Regions from separate parts of the Mesorhizobium sp. M1396 genome, predicted to be linked through region 2. Evidence: riboswitches for the same ligand, from Rfam matches in the RefSeq annotation. Region 2 holds a riboswitch; the other holds the start of a gene.

Region 1 (5,796 bases), on a different contig from region 2:
ATGTCATGCGCTATCTCAAACGGCTGCAGCATCCGTTGCCCGTCCCTTAGGGCACGAGCGGCGGATGCTGCAGGCAAATCACGGCCTGTGCCGGACCAGTAGGGCGGACCTAGCCACACTCCTCCAGTCATGGCAAGCAAGCGCCACATCGCCTGGAGTCGGTTTGACCGTAAATTATGTCCGCTTCCGGGCAATATCTCGTGATACACCGCCACTCGCGCCCATATAGCGCCGGAACGCTTCCGGACCAGCCCCGGTGAAGAAATCATCCGCTTTGCCGACTGCCGCCACCAACCCGTTGTCGAGAAACACTATGTGTTCGCCGATACGGCGGGCGTCTTCAGGCTGGTGGGTGACAAACAGCACCGTCATGCTCCGCTCGGCATGAACGGCGGCGACCATATCCAGCATGTCGTCGCGCAAAGCGGGCCCGAGCGAGGCGAAGGGTTCGTCGAGCAGCAGCACCGGCCGGTCGCGCACCAGAACGCGGGCCAATGCGACGCGCTGGCGCTCCCCGCCGGAAAGTTCGCGCGGCAGGCGCTTTTCCTTGCCCCCAAGGCCGGTTCGCGCAAGCGCCTCGGCGATCGCGGCGCGGTCCGTTTCGGTCAGCCGCAAGGCTGGCGAGCGGCCGAGCCCGACATTCTGCTCGACGGAAAGATGGGCGAAGAGGTTGTTCTCCTGGAACACCATCGATACCGGGCGCACCGAGGCCGGCTCGGCGCTGACATCGGCGCCGCCGATCAGCACGCGGCCCGACTGTGGCATCTCGAAGCCGGCGACCAGATTGAGCAGCGTCGACTTGCCCGACCCGCTCGGCCCCATGATCGCGGTGATCTTCGACGTGGCGAACTCGACATCGAAGACCAGCGGCGTCTCGCCGTAGCTGAACGCCACCTTGTCCAGCCGCACCGGCGCGCCTTTTTCAAGCCCGCTGGCCTTTCCATCAAGCATCCCGGATCCTCTCCCTTCCCAGCGAGTGCGCCGCCACGATCAGGGCGAGGCAGACGAGGCCGAGCAGCAGTGCCAGGCCGGCGGCATCCTCGGTGCGGTAGCTGCCCATGCGCGCCAGGAGAAGGTAGGGCAATGTCTGCACGGAATCGCTGCCGAACAAGGCAATGACGCCGAGATCGCCGAGCGACAGGGCCATGGCGAAAGCGAAGGCGGTGGCGAGCGGCCGACGCAGCGACGGCCAGTCGACCAGCACCAACCGGTTCCAGCCCGCAATGCCGAGCTGTGCACAGAGCCGTTCGTGACGCTCGCTCGCCGCATCATAGGCGGGACGGACGGCCCGTAGGGCGAACGGCATCGCCATCACCGCGTTGACGGTGACGACCATGACCGGGGCGATGGCGAAGACATCGCCGACATGGCGCAGCAACAGGAACCAGCCGGCGCCGACGACGATGGGCGGCACGACCAGGACGAAGCCGGCGCCTGTATCGGTGGCATGCTCAAGCATTGTCCGGGGGCCAGCCGAGCGGTTCAACGCCAGCGCCCGGCGCGCCACGGTCAACGCCAGCGATAGCATCACCGAGAGCAGTGCGGACAGGAAGGCCAGCCCCGCACTGGTCAGAGCCGCCTGCCGCACGGTGGCCTCGCCGGCCAGCCGGCCGAGATCGGCACCCAACCCGGCCGTCACCGTCGCCGCCATCGGCCCGACGACGAACAGCAGCGCCAAGACGATGAGCATGGCGTTCAGCCAGGTCTCGCTCCTCTTGACCGAGAGGTAGCGGCGTTGCGCAACCGGCAGGTTGGTGTCGCCGACCACATTGGCGCCCAGCCGCGTCAGTGCCAGCACCACGATAAAGGTCAGGGCGATCTGCAGCAGCGTCAGCGTCACCGCCCGCGCGGGATCGAAATCGAAGCGCAGCGCCTGGTAGATGCCGACCTCCAGCGTCGTCGCTGCCGGCCCGCCACCGAGCGTCAGCACAATGGTGAAGGATGTGATGCAGAGCATGAAGACTAGCCCGGCGACACCCGGCAATGCCGCACGCAGCGTTGGCCATTCGATCAGCCTGAACGCCGGCCGCGCTGCAATGCCGAGCTGGCTCGCCAGCCGCCATTGGTCGGCCGGTATAGTCTGCAGCGACTCGAGGAACAGCCTTGTCGCCAGCGGCAGGTTGAAGAAGACATGGGCGACGAGAATGCCCGACAGGCCGTAGATGCCCGGCCAGCTTCCACCGCCGATCACCGTGAACACGCCAGCGAAATAGCCGGCGCGGCCATAAAGCGCCAGCACGCCGAGTGCCGCGACGATGGCCGGCAGCGCCAACGGTATGGCGAAGATCTGCAGTATGAAGGCGCGGCCAAGGAAGCGTGGATGCCGCGACATCGCCCGCGCGACAAACAGCGCAGGGACGACGGAGAGGAGCGTCGACAATGCCGCTTGCCAGAGCGTGAAGCGCACGACGCGCAGCAGATAGGGATCGAAGGCTGCCCAGGCGCCCGAGAGGTCGTGGCCGCCTTCGAAAAGCAGGCCGGCAAACGCGCCACCGATGAGCAGCGCGATTGCGGCGAGCGCGAGGATGCCGGCGCTGATGCGGGGGTCAGACGCGCGTTGCACGCTGGACCACCTGACTTGAGGTTCTTAGCGAAGGCCGCGTTCCTTCGCGCCCCCCTCTGTCCTGCCGGACATCTCCCCCACAAGGGGGGAGATTGGCAGTTTCCGCGCCTCGCTCATTCCAGCAACGTTGGCGATTGGCGAAATCGCCGACGACAGCCAATCTCCCCCCGTGTGGGGGAGATGTCCAGCAGGACAGAGGGGGGCGCCGTAGGGCACTCATCTTTCGATCATAGGACCAAATTACTTGCTCATCACCGTCAGCCACTCATCTACCCAGGCCTTGCGGTTGGTGGCGACCTCTTCGGGGCTGAACAGCAAGGTCTTGGTCGGCTTGACCAGTTTGTCAAAGGCCGGGTTGAGCGGCTTGTCGGTCTTCCCTGCCGGGAACATCCAGTTGGTCTCCGGGATGGCATCCTGGAACTTCGGTCCGGTCATGAAGGCCATGAACTTCTCAGCCAGTGGGTTTTTCGCCCCTGTCGTGGTGATGCCCGCCACCTCGATCTGCAGGTACTCGCCCTCCTCGAAGGAGGCCGCCTGGTAGCGCTCGGTGTTTTCCGCCACCATGTGGTAGGCCGGCGACGTCGTGTAGGACAGCACCATCGGCGCCTCGCCCTTGGTGAACAGGCCGTAGGCCTCGCTCCAGCCCGGCGTCACGGTCAGCACTTTCGCCTTCAGCTTGGCCCAGGCTTCCGGCGCCTTGTCGCCATAGACCGACTTGACCCACAACAGCAGGCCGAGGCCCGGCGTCGAGGTGCGCGGATCCTGGATGACGATCTTGTCGTCGGCGCTGCCTTCTACCAGTTCTTTCAGGCTCTTCGGCGGGCTCTTCAGCTTCTCCGTGTCATAGACGACAGCGAAGTAACCGTAGTCAAAGGGGACAAAAGTGTCGTCGCTCCAGCCACCCGGCACAGTGGCATCCGCCACCGCGCCATGCGGCGCGAACAGGCCGGTGGCCTTGGCATCGGCGGTAAGGTTTGTGTCGAGGCCAAGCACGATATCGGCCTTCGTTGATGCGCCTTCCAGCTTGACGCGGTTGAGCAGCGCGACGCCATCGGCGACCGAGACGAACTCCACATCGCAGCCGCATTCGGCCTCGAATTCCTTCTTCACCACCGGACCCGGACCCCAGTCCGCGGTGAAACTCTCATATGTGTAGACGGTGAGTTTGTCCTTGGCCAAGGCCGGCCCGGACAAGACCACGGTCATGGCTGAGACAAGAGCGTATAAAAGCGTGCGCATCGGCGCCTCCTTCGTTCGAATTGAAAGGAATTGAGGCGTCGGACTGTCCGAAACGTCTAATCCCTCCGCCGGTACAAACCGGATCAGGTTCAGCGGGTTGGCGAGACTGCCTCTCAGCCGGTCCGCGAAGATCGCGTCCGGCACCCCGTTAGAGCGTTTCGACACATAGGCCCGGCCGATCCCTCACGCAAGTGGGAGTTTGCCGCCTTCCGTTTCCGGTGCCAGGCTGGTAAGGGCCACACGATATGAGCACATTCACCATCCTGCTTGGCGGCGACCTCATCCGCACGCCACGGCTCGACCGCCAGGTCGAAGGCTCCCGCGTGATTGCCGCCGACGCCGGCATCGGCCATGCGCGGCTGCTCGGCCTAGTCCCGGAACTGTGGGTGGGGGATTTCGATTCCGTGCCGGCCAACCTGCCGGAAAATCTCGCCACTGTCCCCCGCCGGACCTTCTCGGCGGAAAAGGACCAAACCGATGGCGAACTGGCCATCGCAGCCGCACTGGAGCTCGGCGCGACCAGCCTGGTGCTCGCCGGCGCCTTCGGCGGCAAGCGCGCCGACCACGCTTTCCTGCATCTTGCGCTTGCCCTGCGCCTTGCCGAGGCCGGAACGGAGGTGCTGCTGACCAGCGGCGCCCAGGAGGGCGTTCCCCTGCTCCACGGCAGGGCCGGTTTCGACTATGCCGACGGCACGCTGTTTTCGGTGCTCGGCTTTTCCGAACTCGCCGGCCTGACCGTCAATGGCGCCAAATGGCCACTGAATCACGTCAAGGTGGCGTTCGGTTCGTCGCTGACCATTTCCAATGAGGTCAAGGGCCGCCTCGAAATCGCGCTCGGCCACGGCCGCGCGATGCTGCTCGCTCATCCTTTTCCCTTACCTGAAAGCTGACATGGCCCCGCCCCTTCTCAACCTCGACGGGATAAAACTGACCTTCGGTGGCACGCCGCTACTCGATGGCGCCGCCTTGACCGCTTCTGCCGGCGACAAGATCGCGCTGGTCGGCCGCAACGGGTCGGGCAAGTCGACGCTGCTGAAGATCGCCGCCGGCCTGATCGAGCCGCAGGACGGCGAGGTGTTCCGCCAGCCTTCGGCGACCGTCCGCTATTTGCCGCAGATGCCCGACATGGAGGGTTTTGCCAGTGTCCGCGCCTATGTCGAGGCCGGACTCGGACCCGCCGACGACCCGTACCGCGCCAGCTATCTGATGGAGCATCTCGGCCTCTCGGGTGAGGAGCGGCCGAACGACCTGTCCGGCGGCGAGGCAAGGCGCGCGGCCCTTGCCCGCGTCATGGCGCCCGAACCCGACATCCTGCTGCTCGACGAGCCGACCAATCATCTCGACCTCTCGGTGATCGAATGGCTGGAAGAGGAGCTCGTCCGCACCTCATCGGCACTGATCGTCATCTCGCACGACCGCCGCTTTCTCGAGCGTGTATCGCGCGCCACCGTCTGGCTCGATCGCGGCCAGACGCGCAGGCTGGACAAGGGTTTTGGCCATTTCGAGGAATGGCGCGACCTGGTGCTGGAAGAGGAAGAACGCGAGCAGCACAAGCTTGGCCGCCAGATCGTGCGCGAGGAGCACTGGCTGCGCTACGGCGTGACGGCGCGGCGCAAGCGCAACATGCGCCGGCTGGGCGAGTTGCAAACCATGCGCCAGCGTTTTCGCGGACATCGCGGCGCCGAAGGCTCGGCCACCATGGTGGCGAGCGACGCCGCCGAATCCGGCAAGCTGGTGATCGAGGCCAAGAACATCGAGAAGAGTTTCGGCGATCTCACCGTGGTCAAGGGGTTTTCGACCCGCATCCAGCGCGGCGATCGGGTCGGTCTGGTCGGGCCGAACGGCGCCGGCAAGACGACGCTCTTGAAGATGCTGACCGGCGAGATGAAGCCCGACGCCGGTTCGGTGCGGCTCGGCACCAATCTGGAGATCGCCACGCTCGACCAGAAGCGCGAGGCCGTCGACCCGCAGGAGACACTGGCGCAGTATCTCAC
Region 2 (5,796 bases):
TCTGGGCCGCTATCTGCTGGCTGTTGTGGCGTGCAGGGCGTGGTAGTGGGCCGGGCTGGTGGCTTGCGCTCGGACTCGTATCGGGCCTCGGGCTCTACGCCAAGTTTTCCACCGCCCTGCTGTTGCTGTTCGGCGCGATCTGGCTGTTGTCCGACCCGCGGGCACGCAGTCGGCTCGCCACGCCTTGGCCATGGCTTGGCCTTGTGGTTTTCGTCGCTGTCGCCGCGCCGCTGGCCGTCGAACTCACCCGCGCCGATTTCCTGCCGCTGACCTATGCCGCCTGGCGCGATCAGTGGGTGCTGGCCCATCGTTCCCGCTTTTACTATATCGGCGTCCAGATGGCCGGGCTCTGCGGCTTTGTTCTGGTGCTCGCGATATCAGGGCTGCTGCGGCGTTCGGCGGCGCCGCAAGAGCCCGTTGGGCGTGGTATCCTCGTCTATCTCTTGTGGATGGGGCTTGGTCCGGCGCTCCTCGTCATGGTGGCGTCCCTGTTCACCGGTGCAGGCGAGGCCTGGGGCGCGCCGATGTACAATCTTGCTGGCGTTGTGGCGCTTGCCTTGCTGGGCCACCGCCTCGGCACCGTCGAGATGCAAAAGCTGGCGATCTGCGCGTTCGCCTGCATTATCGGCATATCTGGTGCTTATGCGGGAATCCGCTGGACGAAATGCAATTTGCGTGGACGCATGGACGCCGTCTGCTGGCCGGCGCGGCAGATATCGGATGAGGCCGAGGCCGTCTGGCACGCGGCCGCGCCCGGTCGGCTCGACATCGTCGGCGGCCATACACTTATCGCGTTGCTGGCGGGCCTCAATGCCTATGACAAGCCGTCGATCTTCACCGACCTGAACATGCGGTACGCCCCCTGGATCACCAAGGAGCGGCTGCGCGACCACGGCATGCTGCTGGTCTGGCCTGGGCGCGACGTGCCACCCTATCTGCAGGCGTGGCTGGGTAGCGTCCCGGTCAAAACCGTTCTTTTCGACTGGTCGCTCAGAGCGGCGCCTGTGGCGGTCAGCTTTGCCGCCATACCGCCCGGCGCGCCGCAATTGCCGAATGCGATCGACAGCCTCGCCCGAACGAGCAACTGAAGCAGGTCGGCGGTCCGCTGGACGAAGCAAAAGACAATGCCCATTTATGGGAGATCCAACTTGCTTTTGCGCAATTCCAGACGGAAAATCGCTACACGCTTTGCCCGGAATTGCTTTTGAGGAGACGTGATATGGCGACTTCGACCGAACGCGCAGTCCTTGCCGGCGGCTGTTTCTGGGGCATGCAGGATTTGATACGGCGCTATCCCGGCGTCATCTCCACGCGTGTCGGCTACAGCGGCGGCGACGTGCCCAACGCCACCTACCGCAACCATGGCACCCACGCCGAAGCCATCGAGATCAATTTCGATCCGGCCATCATCAGCTATCGCACACTGCTGGAGCGCTTTTTCCAGATCCATGATCCGACGACCCGCAACCGGCAGGGCAACGATGTCGGGCTGAGTTACCGCTCGGCGATCTATTACACCAGCGACGAACAGAAGCGCGTCGCCGAGGACACTATCGCCGATGTCGATGCCTCGGGTCTGTGGCCGGGCAAGGTCGTCACCGAAGTGACGCCGGTCGGTCCCTTCTGGGAAGCCGAGCCTGAGCATCAGGACTATCTGGAGAAATATCCCAACGGCTACACCTGCCACTTCGTCAGGCCGGGCTGGAAGCTGCCGGTTCGCGAAAAGGCTGTTTTGTAGACTTCACAACCGGCGACTCGGCCATGCATTGCCGCTCGACGAGGTCGTCGAGCGACTTCATTGCACGCCAAACCCTTTCGGTCAGTGCGCCTTGTCGCCTCGGTGCAGTCGTCGAGCGCCGAATACAAAGACTGGCGCCATCTTAATACGCCACGTGGCAATCAAGCGCGGCTAGGAACAGGCCGCGGGTTTTTCATGCCTGCTGCGTTGGGTAGAGCGTCAGGATGTTGACGTTGACCCTTGGCGGTTGCGACACCGCGTAGAGCATGGCGGCGGCGATGTCCTCGCTCTCCAACTGCTCCATGTCGCCCAACCTTTGCTCGACCGCCAAGCGTACGTCATCGCGCATGTTGGCGGTGAATTCGGTCCTGACCGCGCCTGGCTCGATCACGGTGACGCGAATGCCATCCTTGCCGATTTCGCGGCGCAGCGATTCCGCCATGGCGCTGGCCGCGTGCTTGGTGCCGGAATAGACGACTGAAGGATGGATGTAGCGGCCGGTGCCCGACGAGACGATGATGATATGGCCTGATCCCTGCCGTTTCATCGCCGGAAGCGCTGCGTTGATCGTATAGAGCAAACCCAGAATGTTGATATCGACCATTGCCCGGTATTCACTCGTGGTGGTGTTCTGGAAAGGGGCGGCGACGCCGACGCCGGCGACATTGAACAGCATATCCAATCGGCCGTAGCTCTCCAGCACGCGACCGACCATGGCGGTTGCTTGCGCCTCGTCGGTGATGTCGGCCTCGATGGCCAGCACCTCGCCGCCGGCATCACGGATGCGCTTGGCCAAATCATCGAGCCGTTGCCGACGTCGCGCCGCGATCACGACGACCGCGCCTTGCGCCGCCAGAGCAAATGCTGTTGCCGCGCCAATGCCCGAGGAGGCGCCAGTCACCAGGGAGATTTTTCCATTGAGTTTCCGCATGTTGGTTGCTCCTGCTCAAAGAGAAGTTCAGATGCGCTCGATGCCGATGATCGGCATCATTCGAGATATGTCCTCAACCTAGGCAACAGACACCCTGCGGAAAATGCGATAGAATTCGATCATACTCATTGGAGAATCCGAGATAATGCGGGGTAGCGACTATGCGGAGCTGAAGGCCTTTGCCACTGTCGTCGCGCATGGCAGTTTTGCTCGCGCCGCGGAAGATCTCCGGATTTCCGCATCGACGCTCAGCCAGACGATCCGCCAGCTCGAAGCGCGGCTTGGCTTGCGCCTGCTCAACCGCACAACCCGCAGCCTCTCGCTGACCGAAGCCGGCGCGCGCCTACACGCGCGCTTCGCGCCGGCCATGGCCGAGATGGAGGCGGCGGTCGGCGATGCCATAGCCTTGCGTGGCATGCCAGCCGGCATCTTGCGCGTCCATATGCCCAGTGTTGCCGCCACCACCTATCTGGAGCCGGTGCTCGGCCGTTTTCACCAGGCTTGGCCCGACATCGTGCTCGATGTGACGATCGACGATGCCGCCATTGATAGTGTCGAGGCCGGCTTTGATGTCAGCGCCAGACTTGGTGAATTTCTTGAAGCCGACATGGTCGCCGTAACGCTCGGCGGCACCCAGCGCCAACTCGCCGTGGCCTCGCCGGAGTACGTCGCCCGTCACGGATCGCCGTCGGCACCCGCGGATTTGCACCAACACCGCTGCATCAACTGGCGCCGGCCGGGCAGTGCCGGTCCCTACAGATGGGAATTCGCCAGGGATGGCCAATGGTTTTCGGTCGCGGTCAACGGTCCGCTGATCGTCTCTAGCCGCGACATGGCGATTGCCGCCGCGGTGCAGGGCGTCGGCATCGCCTTCTGGGCGGAAGAGCTGGTACGTCCGCTGATCGATGCCGGCAAACTGGTGTCGCTGCTGGATGAGTGGTGTGCGACCTTTCCCGGCTGGTTCCTCTGCTATCAGAAGCAGCGCCATACGCCGCCGGCCGTGCGCGCCTTCGTCGATTTTCTGCGTCATGCACATGCCGGACGCCAAACGCTGCCGGGTGGCTGACGCGCGCGCCGCTTGAACAGGTCGATAATGCCAGCTTGGCCTTGTTTAGGAGTGCCCGGTTCCGCTGACGCCCAAAGAAGCAGCGGAGCATGGGCTCGCGGCTTCTTTGGTGGCCAGCAATGGCCTACTTACCGCAATGGTTGTCATTGACCGTCGGCGCAGAGGTGCCCGGCGACGTGTGGGTAGCGTCAGGCTGCGCGCCCTGCGGGCCGGCCGGGCAATTTCGATCTGCGTTCGAATTCATGTCGCCGGGCACGCCGGTCGTGCTGTTGGTTATGCCGGGGTCGACAGTACCCGGGCTGACCGTATTCGGCGAAGCCGGGGTGTTCGGCTCCACAGTCACCGACTTCCCGCTGCCGCTGCCATCGCCATTTGCGTTGTTGCTACCGGCGCTTTGCGCCATGGCTGACATGGCCAGACCGACGGTAAGAGCCGAAGCTGCGATGATTTTCATGAACATGGTTTGTCTCCATTTCTGTGAACTCGTCGCTTGTTTCTACGAAGGTGATCGCATTGCGACTGTGGGGACAACAGGTCGCGGCAGCGAAGGTTCCCGACAAAATTCAGCTCCAGCAGCATCGGCAGCTTCGACCCAAGAACCAGGCCTGGCGCAATGCTTTTTGGCGCAGCGCGCTGAAAAAATGGCTTTCACTTCAGTTTGATTGGTGCATTAACCCGCGCATCCACGGGGGTGCTCCGTACGGTCGGGGCTGAGACGGGGCGGCAAGCCCGCAGACCCTAAAAGCTGATCTGGGTAATACCAGCGGAGCGAGGCGGGCGATGTTTTCAGGCGCACAGATTTCCCTATATCCCATGGTCGACGATTTCGTCGGCGACATCCTTGGCGCGCTGGGCGGGCTGTGCGCGACCTCTTCGTGGCGGCGGCGCGCAGCGGCGAACTCGCGTGCTGTCGGCTACCATTTCGCGCGGCTGTCCGGGCGAGCCGGATGATCCGATCTGCCGCTCCGATGCGCTTGGCGGACCTGTCGGGCCACTCGGCCCACGTAGGGATGCGGCATCGCGGCGGTGCGCGGCGCCGGCGGCAGCGCAGTTCTCGCTCTACGTGATGGGCGCCGACGACAATATGGACGAGATCTACGGCTGCATCGATTTTCTCAAGCAGTCGGGCGTCTATGAGCGCTCCAGCATTTCTGCACGAAATTGCGCGGAGGCAACGCGGCGCGGCTATCAGTTCGCTGTTGATCCCGAGGAGGCGGGCAGCCCTATTGGTCGCCGCCAACAAGGACACGCTGACCAATCCGGCACTGATCGAGGCTTCACTGAAGATGCTGGTCGACGGCCATTATCTGCGCAGCCAAAGCGGCGCCATCGGGACGATGGATCCGGCCAAGATGGACGCGATCGGCGGCTATCTCTTCGCGTCGACCTTCGAGGAAATGGCTGGCCAATCAAAGAAGCTCACGAAGTGCGGCAGCTCTACGTCGGACACACAGATCAGCAGATCCGACTAATTCCGGACGATCTCATAGAGCAGAGTGGTTTTGATGTGTCGCCCGGATTCACCCTGCAGCGACAGGGCGGCTGCGTAGAGTTTTGCCACGGCCGGGCAGAGACCTTCGAAGTCCCGGCTGACATTGGCAATGGCAGTCATCTCGGCGGGAGTGCCGCCAGCATTGATGAAAGCGTCGGCCAGCAGCGACCAGTCTCCGTCGCTAGCAGCGGCGGCCGGCAGACCGCCATCCTTCGCTGCACCGAAGGCATGAAACAGGGTGGCGCCGACCTTGTCCATGTCGATCAGGAAATCCTGGTCCGGCGCGCTGAGCGCGTCCGGCCCTTCACGTAGGTAGTTGTTGCAGATGGCGGCGGTTTCCCGCGCCATGACATGGTTGAGCATATCCGATTGCGCACGCAGCGCATCGGCGGCTTTACCGTCCGGAGCCGAGGACAGCAGGGATGCGTATCTTCGCCTGAGATCGGCGACAGCCATCCTGCTCGCGTTTCGCACCTGTTCGACATTTCCAAGTCTGGCCACGGCCGTGATCTTTTCCACGACGGTGTCGTAGTCGTCTGGAAACTCCTGCTCGATTGCCTTGAAAATCT

What was found. A riboswitch is a leader RNA that binds a small molecule or an ion and turns the genes downstream of it on or off. The one in region 2 is predicted to bind thiamine pyrophosphate.
Region 1: linked by a shared signal. The riboswitch ahead of thiB (thiamine ABC transporter substrate binding subunit) and the one ahead of NKH02_RS27235 (YkoF family thiamine/hydroxymethylpyrimidine-binding protein) in region 2 are both predicted to bind thiamine pyrophosphate.

The regions. Positions count from the first base shown of each region.
Region 1 is NZ_JAMYLA010000012.1:88,751-94,546, forward strand. It holds gene thiQ (thiamine ABC transporter ATP-binding protein) at 175-951, opposite strand; gene thiP (thiamine/thiamine pyrophosphate ABC transporter permease) at 944-2,563, opposite strand; gene thiB (thiamine ABC transporter substrate binding subunit) at 2,804-3,802, opposite strand; TPP riboswitch at 3,846-3,960, opposite strand; gene NKH02_RS10285 (thiamine diphosphokinase) at 4,048-4,692, shown strand; gene NKH02_RS10290 (ABC-F family ATP-binding cassette domain-containing protein) at 4,694-5,796, shown strand, end outside.
Region 2 is NZ_JAMYLA010000052.1:31,498-37,293, forward strand. It holds gene NKH02_RS27210 (glycosyltransferase family 39 protein) at 1-1,088, shown strand, start outside; gene msrA (peptide-methionine (S)-S-oxide reductase MsrA) at 1,220-1,738, shown strand; gene NKH02_RS27220 (SDR family oxidoreductase) at 1,932-2,669, opposite strand; gene NKH02_RS27225 (LysR family transcriptional regulator) at 2,815-3,735, shown strand; gene NKH02_RS27230 (hypothetical protein) at 3,860-4,195, opposite strand; TPP riboswitch at 4,413-4,525, shown strand; partial or broken gene NKH02_RS27235 (YkoF family thiamine/hydroxymethylpyrimidine-binding protein) at 4,516-4,917, shown strand; gene NKH02_RS27240 (hypothetical protein) at 4,962-5,207, shown strand; gene NKH02_RS27245 (hypothetical protein) at 5,204-5,796, opposite strand, start outside.